DNA from 3 places in the Pradoshia eiseniae genome. Region 2 is predicted to be linked to each of the others. Evidence: riboswitches for the same ligand, from Rfam matches in the RefSeq annotation. Region 2 holds a riboswitch; each other region holds the start of a gene.

Region 1 (4,478 bases), on a different contig from region 2:
TCACCAGAAGATTTCAAACGTCCTGCGCCGTTTTCGATTCGTCAAGATATTCAGGCACGGAAACTGAGTTTGCCGGTCTTTCCGACGACAACGATTGGCAGTTTCCCTCAATCAAAGGAAGTAAAGGAAACACGGAAGGCATGGAGGAATAAGGAGATTACTGATGATGCCTATGCCGCATTCATTGAACGAGAGACAGAGCGGTGGATTCGCATCCAAGATGATTTGGGACTTGATGTGCTCGTTCATGGGGAGTTTGAACGGACAGATATGGTCGAATATTTTGGGGAAAAGCTTGTAGGTTTTGCATTAAGTGAGAAAGCATGGGTCGTTTCCTATGGATCGAGATGTGTGAAACCGCCAATCATTCATGGAGATGTGAGCTGGATTGAGCCAATGACCCTTAAAGAGACGGCAGCGGCGCAAGCTCTGACAGAGAAACCGGTAAAAGGGATGCTTACTGGTCCTGTAACCATCTTGAACTGGTCCTTTGTCCGGGATGATATTTCAAGAGAAGAGGTTGCTTACCAGCTGGGAGTGGCGCTTCGTAAGGAGATTGAATGCTTGGAGCAGGCTGGTATCGCCATCATTCAGGTCGATGAGCCGGCCTTAAGGGAAGGCTTGCCATTGCGTAGGGCGGACTGGGAGGACTACCTGAGCTGGGCGATTCGCTCCTTCCGTTTGGCAACCTCAGGCGTGCAGGATGAGACGCAAATCCATACCCATATGTGTTATTGTGACTTTCATGATTTCGTGAAGCCAATTGAAGCACTCGATGTCGATGTCATTTCCATTGAGACATCCAGGAGCCATGGGGAATTCATACATTCCCTGCAGCAAACCCCTTATGAAAAGGGCATTGGGTTAGGTGTCTATGATATTCACAGTCCTCGTATTCCATCGGAAGCAGAGATGCTTGAGATCATGCAGGATAGCCTTGAGGTGCTGGAACCCCGACAATTTTGGGTCAATCCCGATTGCGGACTGAAGACGAGGAAGGAAGAAGAAACAATTGCTTCGCTTCGCCATATGGTCAATGCGGCCAAGCAACTGCGCAGCTATATTAAAATGATGCAATTTTAACGGTAGGAGGATACTCTATATGCTTTTCTAGCATAGCGGGTGTCCTTCTTTTTCTCTGGAAGAAAATTAATCCCTTGTAAAAGCTAGAGATATTCGATATGATTAAAACACCATATATGGTCGATTTATTAATAAAAAATCAATATATAGTGTTAGCTAAAGAATAAGATGCGTAGAGACGCTTAATAGGGAAATCGATGAGAATTCGATACTGCCCCCGCAACTGTAAGTGCTGACGAGCTAAACATGTACCACTGTATAGGGTTGTCTCTTCTTTTGAAGAGATGATGATACGGGAAGGGTTTAGTGAGAGTGAAGCATGAGTCAGGAGACCTGTCTTATTTTTTTGAATTTCAATTTTCTCCGGGGAGTGAGGAAGGAAATGATAGCAACCGAAGCTCATAGTTACTATGTGTCTTTTTTCTGTTATCTTTTCACCCGCTCAAAGTATAGAGCGGGTTCTTTTTTTACCCTCAGAGTCAATTTCATATATTAAGGGAGATGGACGAATTGATCGAGGAACGTTTATGGAAGACGGAAAGATTAATAGAAGAGGCTGCCAAGGAGTATAAGCTGAATATTGAAGAGCTGAAAGAGCTGATTGCTCGCGGCAAGGAATCTGATGCGAATGAGACAGCCCTGCATTATGCCCTTAATCGGATTGCGATGGATGAACCAGATTGGACTTTTTTAGCCGCCCGCCTCTATTTGCAAAAGCTATACAAAGGGGCAGCGGAAAACCGGGGGTATGATGAGAAGCTTAAATACGGCAGCTTCTCTGAGTTGGTCCGTACACTGGTCGAGAAGGGGATATATTCAGATGAGCTCATCTGTGCCTATTCAACAAGCGAATTGGAGGAAGCGGCAAGGGAGATTGTTCCTGAGCGCGATCACAAGTTCAATTATATTGGTTTATTTCTGCTGGCCGATCGTTATTTAGCAAGGGATCATGAGCGCCGTCTGTATGAATTGCCGCAAGAGCGCTTTTTGGTGATTGCCCTGCAATTAATGATTAATGAGAAGAAGGATGTGCGAATGGGACTTGTGAAAGAAGCGTACTGGGCGCTCAGTCACTTATACATGACGGTGGCAACACCGACGCTTGCGAATGCTGGCAAAAGCTTTGGCCAGCTATCCTCCTGCTTTATCGACACGGTTGAGGATTCCTTGGACGGCATCTATTTGAACAACTGGGATACGGCCCGCCTCTCTAAGGATGGCGGCGGAGTCGGAATTTATTATGGCAAGGTTCGTGCCCTTGGGTCTGATATCAAGAAGTTCAAAGGGAACTCATCCGGTGTCGTTCCGTGGATTCGTTTGATCAATGATACGGCGGTTAGTGTTGACCAGCTTGGTCAAAGACAAGGGGCGATTGCCATATATATAGATGTGTTCCATAAAGATATCATGAATGGGTTCCTCGATTTAAAAACGAATAATGGGGATGAACGACGCAAGGCGCATGATATTTTCACAGGGGTATGTATTCCGAATCTGTTCATGGAGCAGCTCGAGAAAGTGGATGAGAACGGACGAAGCATAGGGGAATGGCACACATTCTGTCCCCATGAAGTAAAAAGCATCATGGGCTGGAAGGATGAGCATGGCAACGCGCTTGGCTTGGAGGATTTCTATGATGAGAGCGATGAGAAATTCTTCACCGAGAAGTATATGGAAGCAGTGAATCATCCGCTCCTCCCACGCAGAACGTACCGGGCAATGGACATTATGGCAAGGGTGATGATCTCCCAGCTGGAAACGGGCACACCGTATATGTTCTACCGCGATGAAGTCAATCGCCAAAATCCAAACAAGCATGTGAACGGCAAGGGACGCACCTCTATCTATTGCAGCAATCTCTGCACGGAAATCGCGCAAAATATGTCGACTACATCAATCGTGAAGGAATATGAGGATAAGGACGGGAATATGGTGATTGTCCGCAAGCCTGGCGATTTCGTTGTCTGTAATTTATCATCGATTAATTTGGCAAAAGCGGTTCCCGCCAATGTGCTTGAGCGTCTCATTCGTATTCAGGTCCGCATGCTCGATAATGTCATAGATTTGAATACAATCAGTGTCGGCCAAGCAGAGAAAACCAATAAGAAATACCGCGCGATTGGGCTTGGAACATTCGGATGGCATCATCTGCTCGCCTTAGAGGGGATCTATTGGGAGTCGGAGGATGCTGTGGATTATGCCGATCGGTTATATGAAGACATCGCTTATTACACAATCCGTTCTTCGATGGAATTGGCTGCTGAGAAGGGGGCATACAGCCAATTTGGCGGCTCTGAATGGGAAACGGGCCGTTATTTTGAGCGGAAAGAGTATGTAACGGAGCGTTGGGCTGAGCTTAAGGCGGCAATACAGGAGCAAGGGATGCGCAATGGCTGGCTCATGGCTGTGGCCCCAAATTCCTCAACGGCGAAAATAGGCGGCTCAACCGATGGAATCGATCCAATCTATGCGGTTGAATACGCCGAGGAGAAGAAGAACTTTAAATTTAAGGTCACTGTCCCTGATATCAATCATCGAACCTATGAATATTACAAGAAGAGCAGGCATCAATTAAGCCAAGTGTGGAGCATCAGGCAAAATGCTGCGCGCGGACGCCATATTGACCAAGGGATCAGCTTTAATTTGTATGTGAAGCATGATATCAAGGCGAAGGACTTGTTGAACCTGCATCTTGAGGCCTGGAAGAATGGCTTGAAGACGACTTACTATGTACGAAGCACCTCACAGGCTGAGATTGAGGAATGTGAATCCTGCCATAGCTAAAAGGAGTGAAAACGATGGTGAACGAAACATTGAATAAAATTAAACTATTAAATCCCGAATATCCGAATAAATCCACAGGAATCATTAATGGGAAAACGTCCGGTCTATTAAACTGGAATGATATTGCTTATCCGCAAATGTATGATCTGTACCAAACCTTGCTGTCTAACTTCTGGAAGGCGCAGGAAATCAATATGCAGGATGACATTAAGCAATGGGACTCCCTGAACGAGACGGAGAAGGATGTATTTCTTCGTATTAACACCCAGCTTGCATCTCTTGATAGCTTGCAAACACCCACGATGAGCCAGGTCATGGATTATGTGACAGACTCTAGCTTCAAGGCAATCTTTGCGGTCATTTCCCAGCAGGAGGCGGTTCATAATGAATCGTATTCCTATATTCTCAGCTCACTCGTGCCCCTGCAGGAGCAGAACCAGCGCTTTAATGAGGCGAAGGATGACCCAATCGTGCAAAAGCGCAATAAGCTGATTTTGGATGCGTATGAGCAGTTCCGCAACGAGCCGACGCCAATCCATCTATTTAAGCTTGCGGTCAATTCGATCAATCTTGAGGGGATTTATTTCTATGCAGGGTTCGCTTTCTTCTAT
Region 2 (4,478 bases):
GGCTGCTCAATTCACTCTCACATGTCTTGAATCTTGTTTATCCATCTTATCGCAGAAGTGCAGGGATAACAATTGACATGGCCACGCGAAATAAAGAAGTCATTGAATTTGATCTAAATGATTCTCTTTATGTGACGACTGTGTCGATTAGGTGGTATCGTGAACTTGTAAAGGCAATGAACGAAGCCTTTGACTTTGATGAGGACTTTCCGGACATTCCATTTTTGGTTATGCAGGCGGGGGATGACAAAATCGTTGACCGCAATTTGGTAAGAGAATGGTTTAATTATTGTCCTTCCTCCGAAAAGCATTATAAGGAGTGGCCGAAGCTTTATCACGAGATATTCAATGAACCAGAGCGAGAGGATGTATTTCAATACGCCAAGACCTTTGTTGAAGCCCGCCTCCGCAATATCGGTTATATCATTTAAGGAGATGGAGAATGTTGAGGCTGCCTGCAACTGAATTCGGATTAGCGAAATTGGTTTTTAAAGATATCTTCCCAATCGTTCATCGGGAATTGGACTATTGGGAGGAAAGAGCGAATTCAATTCCTAATGAGGAGCTTCGAATCCAAGCGAGAGCGAGCATTGCCAACAAGGCCTTCCATTGTGAGGGAGGATCGATTCTCGCCTTACTCGCAGGAGATAACAAGACCAAGGTGATTCAGTTCATCGTAGCCTATCAGACAATCAGTGATTACCTCGACAATCTATGTGATCGCAGTACCTCATTGGATCCCAAAGATTTTGCTCTTTTGCACGAATCCATGAAACATGCACTCAATCCTCAAGCGGAGCTAAAGAATTACTATGAACAGCGAGAGGATCAAAATGATGGCGGCTATTTGGCCGATTTGGTCAAAACATGCCAGGAGGTTTTGCGGGATTTGCCTCATTATGAGGAAATTCAGCCCTATTTGTTTGAACTTTGCGGGTATTATTGCGATCTTCAAATACATAAGCATGTTATATGGGAAGAAAGGGTAGATAGATTACAAGCGTGGTTCGAGACATATCGTCACCGCTTGCCGGAGGGCATGACATGGTATGAATTCAGTGCTTGTGCTGGCTCGACGCTCGGGATCTTTTGTCTCGTATCCTACGCGGTTCGTCCCCGTTTCCGGAATGATTTAGCTAAGGATGTGAGGGATGCTTACTTTCCTTATGTACAAGGTCTTCATATCATGCTGGATTATTTTATCGATCAAGAGGAAGACCGGATCGGGAATGATTTGAACTTTTGTTTTTATTATGAGTCTGAAAAGAAAATGATTGAGCGCTTATGCTATTTTTTGGAGCAGGCTAATCTTGATATCGAAAAGATTCCTGACAGTCGTTTTCATAAGATGGTGAATCAGGGGCTCGTGGGCATTTATCTTGCTGATGGAAAGGTAGCTGAGCAAAAGGATGTCAAAACCCATGTCCGTAAATTACTGAAACAGGGAGGATTCCGCTCCTATTTCTTTTATTGGAATTGTAAGGTTTACTATGCCATGAGAAAAGTGTCAAAGCGAACAGGCTAAAGAACACCTTGAGGGAGGAAATCTATCTGATGTTAAAGCTCAGTATTCTAGATCAATCGCCTAGGGCAGCTGGAGAACCAACCGAGAAGGCATTAAGCAATACAGTAGAACTGGCGAGTTTTGCTGAGGAATTAGGCTATTCGCGTATTTGGGTTTCGGAGCATCATGACAGTCTTGGGCTGGCAGGGTCAAGCCCGGAAATCCTGGCTACATGGATTGCTGCGAGAACGAGAAAAATTCGAGTGGGAACAGGCGGTGTGATGCTTCCGCATTATAGCGCCTATAAGGTAGCTGAAAACTTCCGTGTCCTATCCGGGCTTGCTCCTGGCCGCATTGACTTAGGGGTAGGACGAGCGCCTGGTGGCATGCCAAGGGCAACAAGAGCTTTGCAGGACGGACGTCCGATCCCGAGTAAGGATCGTTTTCCCGATCAGGTCGATGAGTTAAGCTGGTACCTCAATGATCGTTTGCCGGATTCTCATCCGTATTTCGGATTGACGGCAACACCTGTCATTGGGCAGCTTCCTGACCTTTGGATGCTGGGGTCAAGTTCATCGAGTGCAGAGCTTGCCGCTCATAAAGGCCTTCCTTATAATTTTGCGCTTTTTATTAACAGTGAGTTTGCTGAGGATAATATGCAGCATTACTTGCAGAATTTCCAAGCATCGGAGACCCATTCCCATCCGACTGGAATGGTGACCGTATTCGCTATATGCGCTGAAACAGATGAGGAGGCACACTATTTGGCAGGGTCGCTTGATTTGTCTATGCTTTGGCTAGCCCAGGGAATCATGCGGGAAGGGACTCCCCATCCTGATGAAATTCTCGAACAGAATTTTTCCGTTTATGAACGCGATCGCATTCTCTATAATCGGCGCCGGATGATTATTGGTTCGCCGCAAACGATTGGAAGACAGCTGGCAGAGCTTAGCGAGCGTTTCCGCACGAATGAAATCATGCTTACGACGATTACGCATTCCTTTGAGGCAAAGAAGAAATCCTTTGAATTGATTGCAAAGGAAGTTGGATTGACATCAAAATAGAATTGCTTATTCACATCCCTTCCATTAAAATGAAGGAAGAACATAATAGCTGATTATTCCATGAAAGTGCCCTCGTTCGAGGGAGAATAGGGAAACCGGTGCGATTCCGGTGCAGCCCCCGCTACTGTGATTGGCGTGTATTCGCCATAAGCCAGGAGACCTGCTTTTAATGGTTTTAGCACTTATTTTTCGGAGGGAAAAGTAGGCTTAAAGCATTCACGTGGTCAAAAGAGTGAATCCTTAGCTCATCCTTTGGGCTAAGGATTTTTTATTTGTCACAATGTGCCTACATCAAGAATGATGGAGTGGAGTTGTATGAGCAATAGAGTAGGAAAGCAGAGGGGAATAAAGCTGGTCACCCTATATGCTGGAAGCCTTTTTTTCTTGGCAGCAGCGATTGTTTGGGGAATCTTGATCGGCAGTGCAGATCTGTCTGTGAAAGAAATTGTCGGGATACTTCTGAAAAACATGACCGGTTATGATGGATTCTTCGACGGCCAGAAAAATATTGAAATGATCATCTGGAATATCCGTCTGCCGCGTATTTTGCTTGCTTTATTAGTCGGAGGTGCTCTTGCGCTGGCGGGGGCGGCTTTTCAAGGGCTATTGCAGAATCCGCTGGCGGACCCTTATACAATCGGTGTTTCTTCAGGTGCATCTGTGGGAGCAGTCATCGTATTGTTCTTTCAGCTTGAGATCGCCATCATTGGTTCCTATACATTGCCATTGGTCGCCATCTTGTTCAGTCTAGCCTCACTTTTTCTCGTTTTAGGCATTACGAGGGCAGCAAGTAAGACGTATGCAAATGAAACCATCATTCTCTCAGGGATTATTTTGAACTCCTTTATAGGCGCGGTCATATCCTTGATCATTGCCTTGTCATCGGGAGATCAAACGCGAGAGGTCCTCAATTGGCTGATGGGAAGTGTTGCCATGAAGAACTGGGGCCATGTCGGTTTGTTCTTTCCTTTCTTCGTTCTGGGAGCTATCGTAATTTTATATCATTACAGGGAACTTAATGCGCTTGCCTTAGGGGATGAAGCAGCCCAATATAGCGGGATGAATGTAAGAAGGAAGAAGCTCGTTCTCCTTATAAGCGCCGGGCTGCTGACTGGCGCGGCCGTATCTGTATCAGGTGCAATTGGCTTTGTCGGTCTTGTGATTCCCCATCTCGTCCGTTTAGTGACAGGAGCGGACCATAAGCATCTTCTCCCGATATCAATGATGATTGGGGGCGGATATTTAGTGATTGCGGATATGATAGCGAGAACGATTGTCAGCCCGCAGGAATTGCCAATCGGGGTTGTTACAGCCTTGATTGGGGCACCAGTATTCACCTATTTATTAATAAGAGAACGAATAAAAAGAAGGAATATGGCATGTTAAAAGTATGTAATGTAAGTGCAGGTTATAGGAAAGGCCGGCCGATTCTCGAAGATGTCTCATTGGAAGTGGAGAAGGGAGAGTTTTATGCCCTCTTAGGCCCAAATGGGAGCGGCAAAACGACATTCATTAAAGCAATCCTGGATTCTAAGCATCTTTACATGAGCGGGAATGTCGAGATAGCAGGAAAATCAGCGCATCAATATAATACAGAAGAGCTTGCGCGTATGACAGCTGTTTTAAGCCAGGAACACGCTGTCAGTCTTGACTTCACGGTTGAGCAAATCGTACTGCTTGGGCGTTATCCATATCAGGGAAAGGGTCTTTTTAACACCTATAAGAAAGAAGACTATGCCATTGTGGATGAGTGCCTCGAGAAAACGAATTGCCTCCCATTCAAGCATAAATATTTTCAGGACTTGAGCGGCGGCGAGAAGCAGCGTGTCCTCTTAGCCAAAGCGCTTGCCCAATCCCCGCGGCTGCTGTTTTTGGATGAGCCGACGAATCATCTTGATATTAAGCATTCG
Region 3 (4,478 bases), on a different contig from region 2:
TTGAGCCACATTGAAGGATACCCCTTGAAATTTCGCTATTTCAGAACCGAATGCCTTACGGCTGGCCGTATATTCAACCGTGTAGTCTAATGCACCTGTGATTAATCCGACCTCTTTGGCCGCTTCCATTACACGAATCCGGCTCATCGCCTGTGCTGCAAGCTTCGTCGCATCTCGTCCGCTTGCAATCACAGATTCCTTAGATACGGAAGCATGACGGAATGACAAGCAGGCAAATCCTGCACTCAGCAGTCCTAGGCGATAATCACCCTCCACTGCCTTAAAGGATGCATCAGGCCCATTATGAAGCCAAAGGATGATATCCTCCCCGCTCTGTTCTTTACCATGCAATAACACATACTCTGCATACTGACCCATCCGCAAGGGGACCGTCTCCCCGTCGATAATATAGCTCTCCTCATGATGGGTGATTGTCAGTTTCGGCTGGTTTCGATGGCAAAAAGCAATGGTTGGTACATTTCCTGTCTGACAGGCTTTCTTAAAGGAAGCGAAAGCTGGATGGTCTCCCGCCTCTCTTATAAAGGCTCCTGCTTCTCCTGCCCCTGGGAATCCCTGCACTGTAGCAAGGTCTCCAGAGGCTAACTCCTCAAGAATCTGAACCTGTGATAGAATGGGAAGCTCCATTCCCCCAAAGCTTTCGGGCAGCTCGAGAGTATCCATTCCAATCTCTTTAAGCTTCTTGACCATCCCCTGACTGACCTTGCGATTCTTCTCTGTTTCCCTTGCAGCCGGACGAATAAATTCAAACGCAAAATCCTTCGCCACATGAATAAAAGCGGCTTCATCATCACTCGGTTTAAATGAAACCAAGCCGAATCCCTCCTTACGTTAAATGATTGTTCGACAGATTGACGAATGCGCCTATGACTAGTCTGTTCAGTAATCTGGCCAGCTCCTCCATATCAAGGTCTCGATTCTCCTCTTTCACATTACGAACCACCACCTCGTTAATTGCACCAACCATTGCTTGAGAGATAATGTGTATCTCCTCCTCTCTCACCTGCTCCGGAAATTCCTGATGGGCCAATATGAAAATCAGATCTGCAAAGTTCTGCATGGCTTCACGCCTGACGATTTCCACCTCATCTGAAATGCCGACAGACTCTAGTAAGATAAAATGCGCTACCGAAGGATTGGTGAAACAAATCTCCAAATAACGTAAAATACCTGCATATGCTTTATAACCAACTCTCAATTCCTGCATGGCCGCCTTCTTGATTTCAAGGGCTATTTCATCGATTAAATCCTTGCAAAGCGCCACCACCAATGCTTCCTTACTGGAAAATTGCTGATAGAAGGTAGTTTTGGATACATGGGCAGATTCAACAATCTCCAAAACAGATGTGTTCTTAAATCCTTTTGCGGCAAAGAGCTTTAATGCTGAGAAAAATATCTTGTCCTTAGCCTCTTTTGGCAGTTCCTTCATTCGTAACATGGTCATCATTCCATTTCTGTCAGGTGAGTACGAGTACGTATTGGTACTATCTTAACCCAGCATTTGGAAATGTTCAACAAAATTAACTGAAAATTTAAATAATAATTTTCGACAAAAAAAGAGCTGGCTGCTTTCTATATTGAAAGCCATCCAACTCTTTCTTCTTATTTATAAACGTCTGGATAAACCGCCTTTGCGACTTCCTTAAGCCCTTCTATCAAGCGAGGTCCCGGCCTAGTAACCGTATCACTATTTACATCATAAATCTCTTTATTCTTGACTGCATTTAGTTCCGTCCATCCGCTTCTTGAATAAATTAGCTCTTCTGGGTTATCGGTATAGTAGCCATAAGTCGTCAAAATAACATCAGGATTCCGCTCAATAACCGTTTCCTCACTCATGGTCACCCAGCCTTCTTGGTCTGCAGCAAGGTTTTCCGCTCCGATGATTTTAAGCATCTCATCCATGAACGTTCCGCTTCCAGTTGTGTATAAATCCGGAGAAGCCGATACTTCAATCCACACCTTCTTCATCTCTTTCACATCAGCCGCTTTCTCTTTAATGGCGGCTATCTCTTTCTTCATGCCATCAATAATTTCTTCTGCTTCCGCTTCCTTCCCGGTTGTCATTGCGATTAATTTAATAATCTCATAGGCACCCTCAATAGAATTAGCGTCTGGCACTACAACGACATCAATCCCTGCAGACTGAAGCTGCTTAACGGTGTCTTTATCATTCCTCCCTTGAGAGGCTGAAAACAAGGCAAGATCAGGATTTAGCTCCAGTAGTTTCTCTACATTAATCTCAATTCCGCCTAGCTTTGTTTTCTCAGAAACCGACTCAGGATAATTATCATAATCAGATACCCCGACAATTTGATCCTCAAGCCCTAATGCGTAAGCTGTCTCCGTATTGCTTGGAAGCAAGGAAACAATACGTTCTGGCTTATCATCTATTGTAATCTCTTCTCCTGTGTCATCCTTTACTGTTACCGGAAAGGCGCTTTCTGCGCTCGTTTCTGATTTCTTGCTTTCTTTGCCCTCGTCTGATGTACCATTACAACCAGCCAAAATGATGGACAAGGCCGTCATGAAGGCCAATAAACCAGCAAATCTTTTCTTAACCATAGTCATTTCTCCTCCTACTTGATGTTCAGCCATATAAAAAGCCTTAGCTCCAATACGAAGCTAAGGCGGCATTCCGATAATAGACGCACAGAATCAGGTCGCCCTATTCTTCCCACCGAAAAATAGAATTCATGTGTATAGAGCAGGTCTCCTGGCTTACGCATATAACATTCGCATGATTCAGCCTTCCCATGTTCAATCCTGAACCAGTGGCATATGTGAATCAGCTTATCAGCGCTTACAGTAGCGGGGGCTGCACCGGATTTGCACCGGTTTCCCTATTATCCTTGTATCAAAGGCACTCTATTACGGATCATATGGTTGTCTTTCTATCTTATCCTCAATTGTCTAAATTCTCAATAGCCGAATCTTCCTCTTCTTCATTATAATGCTCACGGCAAAAAGTCAATACAGCTGTCTCTTCATCTTCCTCGAGCTCAAAATCGAGCACATTCTTCGTGTCATTTTCGATGAATTCATATTTGCTGATTTGTTCCTTCTCCTCATCCTTCATGAAAATGACGCGCAGCATGACACCGTTCTCGCTATATAATTCGTCATCCTCCGGAACATCCAGTTCTAGAAAAAATTCGTATCTGTCACCAGATAAGATGCCAAATGGATCTTCTAATTTTTCTACAGTGTAGCTTTCAATCTTTAACATTCAATCAAACCTTTCATCCATAGCTATATCATATTATACATATTTATCCGACATTTTAACCACTTTTTCCTCCTAACTGTCAGCCATTTCTGCATAATCTTGCTCCATTTAACCAAACTAACCGAAAAGCCCGATGACTTAGGAGAACAGCATGAAAAAATCAATTGTACTCTGCCTATTGGCTTTGCTTCTTCTGCCAAGTGAAGCTTTAGCCAAAACAGCTTATTTAAGCTTTGATGACGGTCCATCCAATTGCACTGAACCAATCCTGGATATACTTGATATCTATGATGTGAAGGCAACCTTTTTCGTGACCGCCACTAAAGAGAAATCCCATCATTATTTATACAAAAAGATGGTTAAACGCGGTCATGCTCTTGGCCTTCATTCCTATTCGCATAATTTTTCATCCATTTACCGGTCTAAGGGAGCATTCTATGCAGATATTGAGCAATTGGAAAACTTCCTAAAAAAGGAAGTTGGTACTTCCCCAAAAATCCTTCGCTTTCCAGGAGGGTCAAACAATTATATTAACCGACAATATGCAGGTACTAACTTGATGCCAAGTCTCAAGGAGGAAGCGAAAAAACGCGGATATACCTATTTTGATTGGAACTGCGACGCAGAGGATGGAATCAATCCTCCCGTTCCTGAAAAGAAAATCACCTCATTAATTATGAAATCCGCGAACGACCAAGAGAATTTGTATATCCTGCTTCACGATTTTAACGGGAATATGACTGCAGTTGATGCACTCCCGGAGATTATCCGCCGCCTGAAGCACAAAGGGTACACGTTTAAGGTAATGGATGAAGCGACACCTGTATTGCAATTTTGATACCTAACAAACGCCCATCCTGTCAGATGGGCGTTTGTTCTCTTATTCTACAGTTAAATATTTTCCATGTTCCATCTTGATGACATAGTCTGGCTGCGGCGGTTTCCCGCCATGTTCCTTGATCTTCGCCTTATGGCCCGCGATATGCTCAGGGCTCTTCTCCCAAGCCTTCCATGCTTCCTCTGACTCCCAGCGGATTATCATAACGACTTCTTCTTCACCGCGCGTTACTTTCTTAACCAACAGCTCACGACCGATGAATCCTTCGCGCTGTTCAATTAAGGATGGCCCTTGTCCAGGCTTCTTCCTGAAACGCTCCAGGATTTTATCTGAATTGCCTTCTGTTACGACCCATTTACGAATTTGTACGAACATATTTTATCACTCCTGCCC

What was found. Region 2 has a riboswitch for cobalamin ahead of CYL18_RS16620 (FecCD family ABC transporter permease). Riboswitches for the same ligand answer to the same signal wherever they lie in the genome.
Region 1: another riboswitch for cobalamin. It lies ahead of CYL18_RS06625 (ribonucleoside-diphosphate reductase subunit alpha); the one in region 2 lies ahead of CYL18_RS16620 (FecCD family ABC transporter permease).
Region 3: another riboswitch for cobalamin. It lies ahead of CYL18_RS10055 (ABC transporter substrate-binding protein); the one in region 2 lies ahead of CYL18_RS16620 (FecCD family ABC transporter permease).

What each region holds. Positions count from the first base shown of each region.
Region 1 covers NZ_PKOZ01000002.1:385,469-389,946, forward strand. Annotated here, with positions in the region: gene metE (5-methyltetrahydropteroyltriglutamate--homocysteine S-methyltransferase) at 1-1,083, shown strand, start outside; cobalamin riboswitch at 1,233-1,438, shown strand; gene CYL18_RS06625 (ribonucleoside-diphosphate reductase subunit alpha) at 1,585-3,867, shown strand; gene CYL18_RS06630 (ribonucleotide-diphosphate reductase subunit beta) at 3,882-4,478, shown strand, end outside.
Region 2 covers NZ_PKOZ01000016.1:11,701-16,178, reverse strand. Annotated here, with positions in the region: gene CYL18_RS16635 (alpha/beta hydrolase) at 1-431, shown strand, start outside; gene CYL18_RS16630 (tetraprenyl-beta-curcumene synthase family protein) at 446-1,525, shown strand; gene CYL18_RS16625 (LLM class flavin-dependent oxidoreductase) at 1,552-2,568, shown strand; cobalamin riboswitch at 2,616-2,750, shown strand; gene CYL18_RS16620 (FecCD family ABC transporter permease) at 2,884-3,954, shown strand; gene CYL18_RS16615 (ABC transporter ATP-binding protein) at 3,948-4,478, shown strand, end outside.
Region 3 covers NZ_PKOZ01000005.1:22,896-27,373, forward strand. Annotated here, with positions in the region: gene CYL18_RS10045 (acyl-CoA dehydrogenase family protein) at 1-831, opposite strand, end outside; gene CYL18_RS10050 (TetR/AcrR family transcriptional regulator) at 845-1,456, opposite strand; gene CYL18_RS10055 (ABC transporter substrate-binding protein) at 1,621-2,583, opposite strand; cobalamin riboswitch at 2,708-2,904, opposite strand; gene CYL18_RS10060 (DUF6509 family protein) at 2,924-3,247, opposite strand; gene CYL18_RS10065 (polysaccharide deacetylase family protein) at 3,399-4,085, shown strand; gene CYL18_RS10070 (antibiotic biosynthesis monooxygenase family protein) at 4,128-4,460, opposite strand.